Regions from separate parts of the Streptomyces sp. NBC_00012 genome, predicted to be linked through region 1. Evidence: riboswitches for the same ligand, from Rfam matches in the RefSeq annotation. Region 1 holds a riboswitch; the other holds the start of a gene.
The links. A riboswitch is a leader RNA that binds a small molecule or an ion and turns the genes downstream of it on or off. The one in region 1 is predicted to bind cobalamin.

Region 1 (4,898 bases):
AAGTTCGACATCAGCGGCACCGCGCACACCGCGACGCGCAGCACGTCCTCGCCGTGGGGCGGCGCGACGACCGACTCGCGCACCGCCCCGCGCAGCGAGACCCGCAGCCCGTCCTCCTCGTCGATGCCGAGGCCGTGGGCGAAGGGCAGCACTCCGTACGTCGGCCGGCCGGTGAGGTCCCGCAGCATCTCCAGGCCCGGCTCCAGCAGCGACACGTCGCCGCGGAACTTGTTGACGAGATAACCGGCGATCAGCGACTGGTCCTCCTCGGCGAGCAGCGCCGTCGTACCGAAGAACGAGGCGAAGACGCCACCGCGGTCGATGTCGCCGACGACCACCACCGGGAAGCGCGCCGCCCGCGCGATGCCCATGTTCACGATGTCCGTGCGCCGCAGATTGATCTCGGCCGGGCTGCCCGCCCCCTCGCAGATCACCGCGTCGTAGGTGCTCCGGAGCTGCTCCAGGCAGTCCACGACCGTGGAGAACAGCGATTCCTGCCTGCCTCCGTGGTAGCCGCGCGCGCTCATCTCGCCGACCGGCTTCCCCATCAGGACGACCTGGCTGGAGCGGTCGCTGCCGGGCTTGAGCAGGACCGGATTCATCAGTGCCGTCGGCTCGACGCGGGCGGCCTGGGCCTGCATGGCCTGGGCGCGCCCGATCTCGGCGCCCGCGCGGGTGACGAACGAGTTGAGCGACATGTTCTGCGCCTTGAAGGGCGCCACCTTCACGCCCCGGCGCACGAGCCAGCGGCAGATCCCCGCCGTGACGACGCTCTTGCCCGCGTCGGAGGTCGTTCCGGCGACCAGCAGCCCGCCGCTCATGCGTTGCTCCGTCCTGTGATGCGAGGTCCTGCGGGGCGACGTCCCGTCACGTCGGTTCCGGTGCCCCGGCGCCCCGCGATCCGCCGCGCTGCGAGGGCCGCACCGAGCCGCCCCGCCACGCAGACGCCCAGCGCCAGCGCACTCACCCGGCGCGACAGCCGCACCGCGCGCTCGATGTCCGCGCTCTCCACGGCCCGGCCCGTCTCCCCGTTGAGCACCGGGCGGTGTTCGACCCGGCCGCCGTACGCGAGGGTTCCGCCGAGCCGTACGCCGAGCGCACCCGCGAACGAGGCCTCCACCGGGCCCGCGTTGGGGCTCGGGTGCTTGGCGGCATCGGCCCGCCAGGCGCGGACCGCTCCACGTGGCCGCCCCCCGGCGGCCACGGCGAGCAGGGCCGTGAGCCGGGCGCCCGGCCAGCCCGCGAGGTCGTCGAGGCGGGCCGAGGCCCAGCCGTAGCGCAGATGCCGGGGCGAGCGGTGCCCGACCATGGCGTCGAGGGTGTTGGCGGCCCGGAAACCGGCCAGCCCGGGGACCCCGGCCAGCGCACCCCACACCAGGGCGCCGACCACGGCGTCCGAGGTGTTCTCCGCCACGGACTCCACCACGGCGCGGGCGATCTGCGGTCCGTCCAGGGAGTGCGGGTCGCGCCCGCACAGGTGTGGCAGCCGCTCACGGGCCAGCTCGATGTCACCGGCGGCCAGGGCACCGCCGATGGCCCGTGCCTCGCGCCCCAGGGACGTACCGCCGACGACGGACCAGGTGGCGGCAGCGGTCAGCGCCACGGAGGCGGCGGGGCTGCGGTGCACGGCACGGGTGAGCAGCGCGGCACCGCCCGCGGCGCCTCCGGCGCAGACGAGGGTGTGCAGCGCGCCCCAGCCGCGGTGATCGCGCCACAGACGGCGCTCGACGCCCGCCGCGGCCCGCCCGAAGGCGGCGACCGGATGTCCCCTGCGGGGGTCACCGAGCAGCAGATCGCCGATCAGACCGGCCGTGGCGCCGTACGCGAAGATGCGGTCGGCTCGCACGGATCAGCCGGCCGTCGCGCCTCGGCGGACCTTTGTGCAGGAGGCTCTCGTCGAGAGCGCCGGAAAAGCGGACGCAGGGCAGCCGGGCATGGCGATATGTCCTCACTCAGGGTCCGCGCCCTGGTTCGACGTGACCGGCGACGAGAGTCTCCTGGCTCCCGGATCCGCGGTTTCCCCGGCCTTCCAGCCCGCTCGCGCGAGCCGTGACTTCCGGTGTGGGGGACCGCTCCCCGGTGACAGTGGCGGGACCGCGCCGGATTCGCACCGGCTTCCTCTGCTGTCGCCGTAATTGGCTCCGGCAGTCCACCACGCTCTGCGAACGCCCGTCAACCTGCCGTTGACCTGCGGCGGCGCAGTGTGCTGAGACCCACATCGGGCCGGACACCTGTGGTGTCCGGCCCGACGGGGGAGCGTGCGCGGGAGTGGCTCAGGCGACGATCAGATAGATCCCGTACGCGACGGCCGCCGCGCACAGCCCGAAGCAGACGTACGCGCCGGCGCGGGCCAGCAGCAGCGAGCCGCCGGAGCCGCCCTGCGCCGCCGGTTCCGGCTGCTTGGAGAGGCCGACGATGCCCAGGGTGAAGAGGCCCACCAGCGCGACGGTGACGACGAGGGAGACGCCGAATACGGAGCCGAGGGCTGCCCAGTCGATGTTCATGCTGAATCCTTAGACGGCCGGTTCAGACGGTGGCGGGTCGCGCCGGGTCCTGGGTGGTTCCGGCCGGGGCCGGAATGGTGGTCATGAGGTTCTGGGACGGCGCCGCGGCCACGGTGGGCGGCGGGCTGACGGCGGCGATGGCCGTGGTGACGACGCCCGCGGGCTCGGCGTCGCCTTCCGACGGGGCGACGTCGCCGTGGCCGACCGGCTTGCGGCGGGACACCAGCCAGATGGCACCGGAGCCCACGACCAGCAGCGCCGCGACGACGACGACACCCCAGGTGCCCTGCTTGGTCAGGAGCTCCGCGCCCGCGCCGACCAGACCGGCGGCCGGCAGGGTCAGACCCCAGGCGACGAACATCCGGGTGGCGGTGGACCAGCGGACCACACCGCCCTGCCGGCCGAGGCCCGCGCCCATCACGGCGCCGGAGCAGGACTGGGTGGTGGAGAGCGAGAAGCCGAGGTGCGAGGAGGCCAGGATGACCGTGGCGGCGCTGGTCTGGGCGGCGAAGCCCTGCGGCGGCCTGAGGTCGGTGAGGCCGCTGCCCATGGTGCGGATGATGCGCCAGCCGCCCAGGTAGGTGCCGAGCGCGATGGCCGTACCGGCGCAGACGATGACCCAGACCGGCGGGTTGGCGCCCGGGTGCAGGACGCCGCCGGTGACCAGGGCCAGGGTGATGATGCCCATGGTCTTCTGCGCGTCGTTGGTGCCGTGGGCGAGCGAGACCAGTCCGGCCGAGGCGATCTGGCCGGCCCGGTAGCCCTTGGCGGTGGCCTTCTCCTGGGCGTCGTTGCGGACCTTGCCGCCGATCCGGTACGTCAGCCTGGTGGCCAGCAGCGCGGCCAGACCGGCGACGATCGGGGCGGCGAGGGCGGGGAGCAGCACCTTGGTGACGACGGTGCCGCCGTTGACGGACGACCAGCCCGCCGACATCACTGCCGCGCCGATCAGACCGCCGAACAGGGCGTGCGAGGAGCTGGACGGCAGTCCGACCAGCCAGGTCAGCAGATTCCACAGAATGGCGCCGACGAGTGCCGCGAAGATGACTTCTGTTCGCAGCCCGTCCTCGTTGATGATCCCGCCGGAGATCGTCTTGGCGACCTCCACCGACAGGAAAGCGCCGACGAGATTGAGAACGGCGGACATGGCCACCGCTGTCTTCGGTCTGAGTGCACCGGTCGAGATGGTGGTCGCCATCGCGTTCGCGGTGTCGTGGAAACCGTTCGTGAAATCGAACACTAGAGCTGTCACGATCACAATCGCGAGTAGCAGCGTGATGTGTTCCATTTACCCAGGCAATCGTTCGACGTCATTGGCATGTGGACCGTAGGCAACCTGGGTGAACGGAAGATGAACTGGGCAGGGCGTTGTGGTGTTCCAAACCGGAGCCGAAGCATTCCGCTTACGCCCCGCGTAGGTGTGGCCCGGCTTTTCCGCGGGGCGCGGCTGTGGTCGATCGCATACCCGTTCGCTTCCGCGGCTGACAGGATCGGCGCATGAGCGATCAGCAGCAGGACGCGATCGGACGGGCCTGGGACGGTGTCGTCGCCACCGCCCGGCGTACGGCGGCCGAGGGCCTCGTCGTCGGGACCTCGGGAAACGTCTCGGCACGGGTCGGCGACACCATCCTGGTCACGCCGAGCGGAGTGCCGTACGACCGGCTGGGCCCGAAGGACGCCGTCGGTGTCGATCCGGAGGGCAACCGGGTACTCGGCGAACTCGCCCCGACCAGCGAACTCCCGCTTCACCTCGCGGTCTACCGGAACACCGACGCGGCCGCCGTCGTGCATACCCACGCGGTGCACGCCACCGCCGTCTCCACATTGGTTTCCGAGGTCCCGTCGGTCCACTACGCCGCCGCCATGCTGGGCGGCCTCGTCCGTGTCGCCCCCTACGCGCGCTACGGCACCGAGGAACTGGCCGTGAACATGCTCGCCGCCCTGCGCGACCGCACCGGCTGCCTGCTCCAGAACCACGGAACCGTCACCTACGGATCCACCCTGGACCAGGCGTACGACAGGACCGCCCAGCTGGAATGGCTCTGTCGGCTCTGGCTCGCCGCGAGCTCCGTCCCCGGACGCAGCCCGAACCTGCTCTCCCCGGAGCAGCTGCACGACGTCCAGGAGGCGCTGAAGGGATACGGACAACCGGGCTGACCCAGGGCTGTCCCGTGCCCGGTCCACCGGGCGTCGCGGTCCACCGGACGGCCCCGTCCGCTGGCAGGGTCACGCACCCGCCACGACACTGAAGCGGTGCGCCCGGCAACAGTCACGGCAGCAGCCGTCACCACGATCCTCGGCGTCGGTGCGGCAGCGGTCGCGGCCGGCCGGTACGCCAGCGACGCCGCCCTCAGGGCGCCGTCGGGACGCCCCCTCCCCGCCGACCGCAGACTC
Region 2 (4,898 bases), 5.8 Mb from region 1:
CCAACACCATCCAGGCCCTCACCGAGATCGTCCGGCGCACCGGACTGCTGGCCACCGTGCTGCCCGACGCGGTCACGGACGACCACCCGCACCTCAGGCCGATTCCCATCGACCCTCCGCTGCCCGCCCGCGTCGCCACCCTGCTGCACCGGGAGAGCGCCTACGAGAGCGCAGCCGCGCGTGCCTTCACCCGGCTCGCCCACGGCCTGGTCCGCACGCGCGGCTACGCACCGGCCTGAGAGCCCCGTCCCGCAGAACCCCGTCCCGCGGACGGCGAAACGAACAACGACTTCGAGTGATGAGAGAATTGAGGACATGACAGGGTCTGGGGAGTTCGAGCCCGAGTCGGAGCGGGTCACGCGCCTGCTGCGTGACGAGATCATCGACGGTGTGCGTGAGCCGGGCGGCAAACTCGTCGAGCGTGAGCTCGCCGCGGAGCTAGGTGTGAGCAGGCTGCCGATCCGGGAGGCCCTGAAGGCACTGGTCACCGAGGGGCTGGTCACGCCGAGGCCGCGGACCTGGGCCGTCGTACGGGAGTTCACACCGGCGGACGTCGAGGACCTCGACGAGGTCCGCGCGGCCCTCGAGACCCTGACCTTCCGGCTCGCCGCCCAGCGGCGCACCCGCGCGGGACTGGAGAAGCTCCGTTCGGATCTCGACGCCGAGCTGAAGGCGGCGGACAAGGGGGACGCCGTACGGGCCCACCGGGCCGCCGCCGACTTCCATGAGACGGTGACCGAGCTGGCCGACAACGAACTCCTCAACGAGCTCCAGAGCACGCTCCGGAGCCGGATGCGCTGGCTGCTGGGACAGCACGACGACCTGGAGGGTGTCGCGCAGGAGCACGAGGGCCTGTACCGGGCGATCGCGGAGCGGGACGTCGCGAGCGTTGAACAGCTGGCCAGCAAACATCTGGTGACCGGCCGCAACGCAGCTGCCGCGCGACGCAGGTCCCAGGGCTGAACGGAGCGGCCCCCCGGGCGGGCGCACCCGGCGGCGGGCCGCCCCTGGCGTCCCCGGAGTCTGTCGGGTGATCCGTGATCGGGCCGAGGCCACCCGGCAGGTCTCAGACGTAGACGATGCCGTCCGGGACATCCGGGCGGATCCCCGTGCCGATGTTCCGGTCGAGGAGGTCGTCGAGCCGTTCGAGGGGGCCGATGAGAGCCCGCCCGCCGGCCTGGGCGACCCGTACGGCGGCGTCGACCTTCGGCTTCATCGACCCCTCGGCGAAGGCCAGCCGGGAGATCGCCTCCGGTGAAGCCGTGAGAATGTCCCGCTGCTCATCTCCACAGGGCCAACACCCTGGACGGAGTGGACCAGGCCTTCGTGGCCATGGGCACCGAGATGAACAAGGGCGTGCTGAACAACCTCGGTCTCCTCACGGCCGAGCTCGAAGCCGCCACCAACGCACCCGACACCTCCGAGCAGTATTTCGACATGGTGATGCGCGTCTGGAGCGATCGAGGCTGGCCGACGCGAACCATCAGCACCTCGCGCCCAAGTGCGAGGGCAGCAGACACACCCGACGGCTACGGACTCAGCCTCACACAGAGTGTCAACGGATACCTCGGCATGGCCGGGGCGACGCCGTCCTTCGCCGGCTCGGAGCCGGGAGACCCACTCCCGGCCCGGATCGACCACCCAGCCCTATCACGGAACTGAGCACCGCCCGCCCCGACCCGTGGTCTTCGGCAAGCGCGGCTCCCGCCGGGGCCCACGCGCGGTCGGAGACCGGCGCGGTCGGGTGGTCGGTCAGGAGCGTCGCGAATCGGTTCCGGAGCGGGGCTGTCAGCCACACACAGGCCGTTCCGGAGCAAAGCGGTCAGCCACACACGCAGGCCGTTCCGGAGCAGGGCGGCCAGCCACGTGCAGACCTCGTGCCCGCTTCATTGCGGGGGTATCCGCGCCACCTGTCTGCGCGAGCTATAAGCTGCACCTGCCCCGCGGGGGAAGTCCGGTCGAAATCCGGCGCTGACCCGCAACGGTAGGCGGAGCCCGATATCGGGCCCCGTAAGCCCGATTACCCGCGGTGGTGAAGGCTCCTGTCAATTCGCCGTGGACTGCGAGTGGTGCTGCGCAGGGCGCTCGGCGCCCGGGCTGCTCCTTTGATCACGTAGGTGCACGGCCCGAGGCGAAAGCGATCCGCCCGTGGCCACACCCCTCGACCGCAAACCCGCCGTGCCCCCGCGCACGTCCCGTGCCGGAGCCGGGCCCGCGCCGCCCCGGCGCGTGTCACTGCCACTGCTGCTGGCCACCCTGTGCGCCGTGCTTCTGGTCTCGCTCGTCTGCGGGGCGGGGATCGGAGCGTCGGGGCTCTCCTGGGGTGAAGTGCTGCGCTGTCTGTGGGCCGGACTGACCGGCGGCCGCATAACCCCCGAGCAGGTACCGGCGTACACCATCGTCTGGGAACTGCGCTTTCCGCGCGCCGTGCTGGCCGCGGTCGTCGGGGCCGGTCTCGCGGCCATCGGCGTCGCCGTACAGGCCATGGTGCGCAACGCCCTCGCCGATCCGTTCGTCCTCGGCATCTCCTCCGGCGCGGCCGTCGGCGCCAACGCCGTGCTCATCTTCGGGGCCTTCGGCGCGCTGGGCGTCTGGGCGCTGTCCACGGCGGCGTTCCTCTCCGCACTCCTCGCCATGATGCTGGTGTACGCGATCGCACGCACCCCCCGCGGCCTGACCCCGCTGCGGCTCGTCCTGACGGGCACCGCGATGTACTACGGCTTCTCAGCCGTCACCACGTTCATGGTGTTCGCGGCCGAACGCGGCGAGGCCGCCCGCTCCGCGATGATGTGGATGCTCGGCAGCCTCGGCGGCGCCACCTGGGCCTCCGTGCCCATCGCGGCGGGAGCCGTGCTCGGAGGTCTCGCCCACCTCGCCTGGTCGGCGCGCCGGCTGAACGCCCTGGCCATGGGCGATGAGACCGCCGCCGCGCTGGGAGTGGACGCGGGACGGCTGCGCAAGGAGCTCTTCCTGGTCTCCGCGGCCGTCACCGGTGCGGTCGTCGCGGTGAGCGGTGCGATCGGCTTCGTCGGACTGATGGTGCCGCACGCCGTACGGATGCTGGTCGGCGCCGACCACCGCCGGCTGCTGGCCGTCGCGCCACTGGCGGGCGCCGTTCTGCTGATCTGGGTGGACATCCTCTCCCGTGTGCTGCTCGCGCCCGCCGAACTGCCGGTGGGCGTGCTCACCGCGGTCATCGGCGTGCCGTGCTTCGTACTGCTGATGCGCCGCCGCTCCTACACGTTCGGAGGCGCGTGATGCGGATCGACATCGACGCCCTGACGGTCGAGATCGCCGGCGCACGACTGGTGGCGGATGCCACGCTGGGAGCGGGGGAGGGACAGCTCGTCGGCCTGGTCGGGCCCAACGGCAGTGGAAAGTCCACCCTGTTGCGCTGCGTCTACCGGGCCCTGCGCCCCTCGTCCGGCACGGTGCGGATCGGCGGCGAGGACCTGCATGCCATGAGCGCGCGCGAGGGCGCCCGCCTGCTTGCCGCACTGCCCCAGGAAGCGGTCGCCGAATTCGACTTCACGGTCGCCGAGGTCGTGGCGATGGGCCGGCTGCCGCACCAGCGGTCGATGGGCCGGGCCACCGACGAGGACCGGCAAGCGTGTGAGACCGCGCTGGCGAATGTCGGCGCCGGCCACCTCGCCGAGCGCGGCTTCCTCACACTCTCCGGCGGCGAGAAACAACGAGTGCTGATCGCCCGCGCACTGGCCCAGCGGCCCCGGCTCCTGGTGCTCGACGAGCCGACCAACCACCTGGACATCGCACAACAGCTGGAAGTGCTGGCGCTGGTACGCGGCAGCGGGCTGACCGTCCTCACCGCGCTGCACGACCTCAACCTCGCCGCACTCCACTGCGACCTGCTCCATGTCATCGACAACGGCCGGATCGTCGCGTCCGGCGCACCGCACGACGTGCTCACCCCCGAGTTGCTGGCCGATGTCTTCGGCGTACGGGCACACCGCGTCCCGCATCCGGAGACCGGCGCCGTCCAACTGCTCTTCGACCGCCTGCGCCCCGCACGATCCGATTCTTGAGGAGTCGCCCCCACCATGCCGAACCTTGCACGCCCCGCCGCGCTCGTACTCGCGGCCGCCCTGGTCCTCACCGGCTGCGGAGCGGAGGTGTCCGCCCGCCAGGAGGACGGAGCCGGCCCTCGCGACGGCGACGGACACTATCCGGTGACCATCGAGAACTGCGGCCAGAAGAAGACCTACGACAAGGCCCCGCAGCGCGTGGTCACCAATGACGTCGGCATCACCGAGATCATGTTCGCGCTCGGACTCGAAGACCACATGGCGGGCTATGTGATGCCCGAGGACAAGGGTGACCTCACCTCTGTTCCCTGGAAGGACGGATACCGGAAGGCCAAGTGGCTCTCCAAGGACAGGATCAACAAGGAACTGGTCATCGACGCCCGCGCCGATCTGGTCTTCGCCGGTTGGAACTACGGATTCAGCGAGGGAGACGGGTTCACCCCCGCCGAGCTCCGAAGAGTGGGCATCGACTCGTATCTGCTGAGCGAGTCGTGCCGCAACGGCCGGGGGAAGGCACGGGGGGTGATGGCACCACTCGATGCGCTCTACACCGATTTGCGGAACCTCGGGAAGATGTTCGACGTGGAGGACCGTGCGGAAGCCCTCGTCGCGAGGTTCCGGAAGCAGGTGGCCGAAGCGCAGGCCGGAGCTCCGAAGGGCGCCGCCCGCCCGCGGGTCTTCCTCTACGACGACGGGCGGGACAAGCCGCTGACCTCCGGTGCCTACGCCGGACCGCACGACATCATCACCAAGGCCGGTGGTGATCACGTCATGAAGGACCTCAAGGACAGCTGGGTGACGGTGGGCTGGGAGACCGTCGTCGACCGCGATCCCGAGGTGATCGTGATCAACAAC

Region 2: another riboswitch for cobalamin. It lies ahead of OHA19_RS04450 (FecCD family ABC transporter permease); the one in region 1 lies ahead of OHA19_RS30675 (cobalamin biosynthesis protein).

What each region holds. Positions count from the first base shown of each region.
Region 1 is NZ_CP108309.1:6,699,643-6,704,540, forward strand. It holds gene OHA19_RS30670 (cobyric acid synthase) at 1-821, opposite strand, end outside; gene OHA19_RS30675 (cobalamin biosynthesis protein) at 818-1,846, opposite strand; cobalamin riboswitch at 1,991-2,122, opposite strand; gene OHA19_RS30680 (hypothetical protein) at 2,274-2,504, opposite strand; gene OHA19_RS30685 (anion permease) at 2,527-3,792, opposite strand; gene OHA19_RS30690 (class II aldolase/adducin family protein) at 4,002-4,661, shown strand; gene OHA19_RS30695 (alpha/beta hydrolase) at 4,758-4,898, shown strand, end outside.
Region 2 is NZ_CP108309.1:924,470-929,367, reverse strand. It holds gene cynR (transcriptional regulator CynR) at 1-239, shown strand, start outside; gene OHA19_RS04465 (GntR family transcriptional regulator) at 316-963, shown strand; gene OHA19_RS04460 (hypothetical protein) at 1,067-1,216, opposite strand; gene OHA19_RS04455 (hypothetical protein) at 1,312-1,662, shown strand; cobalamin riboswitch at 1,925-2,047, shown strand; gene OHA19_RS04450 (FecCD family ABC transporter permease) at 2,149-3,258, shown strand; gene OHA19_RS04445 (ABC transporter ATP-binding protein) at 3,258-4,043, shown strand; gene OHA19_RS04440 (ABC transporter substrate-binding protein) at 4,059-4,898, shown strand, end outside.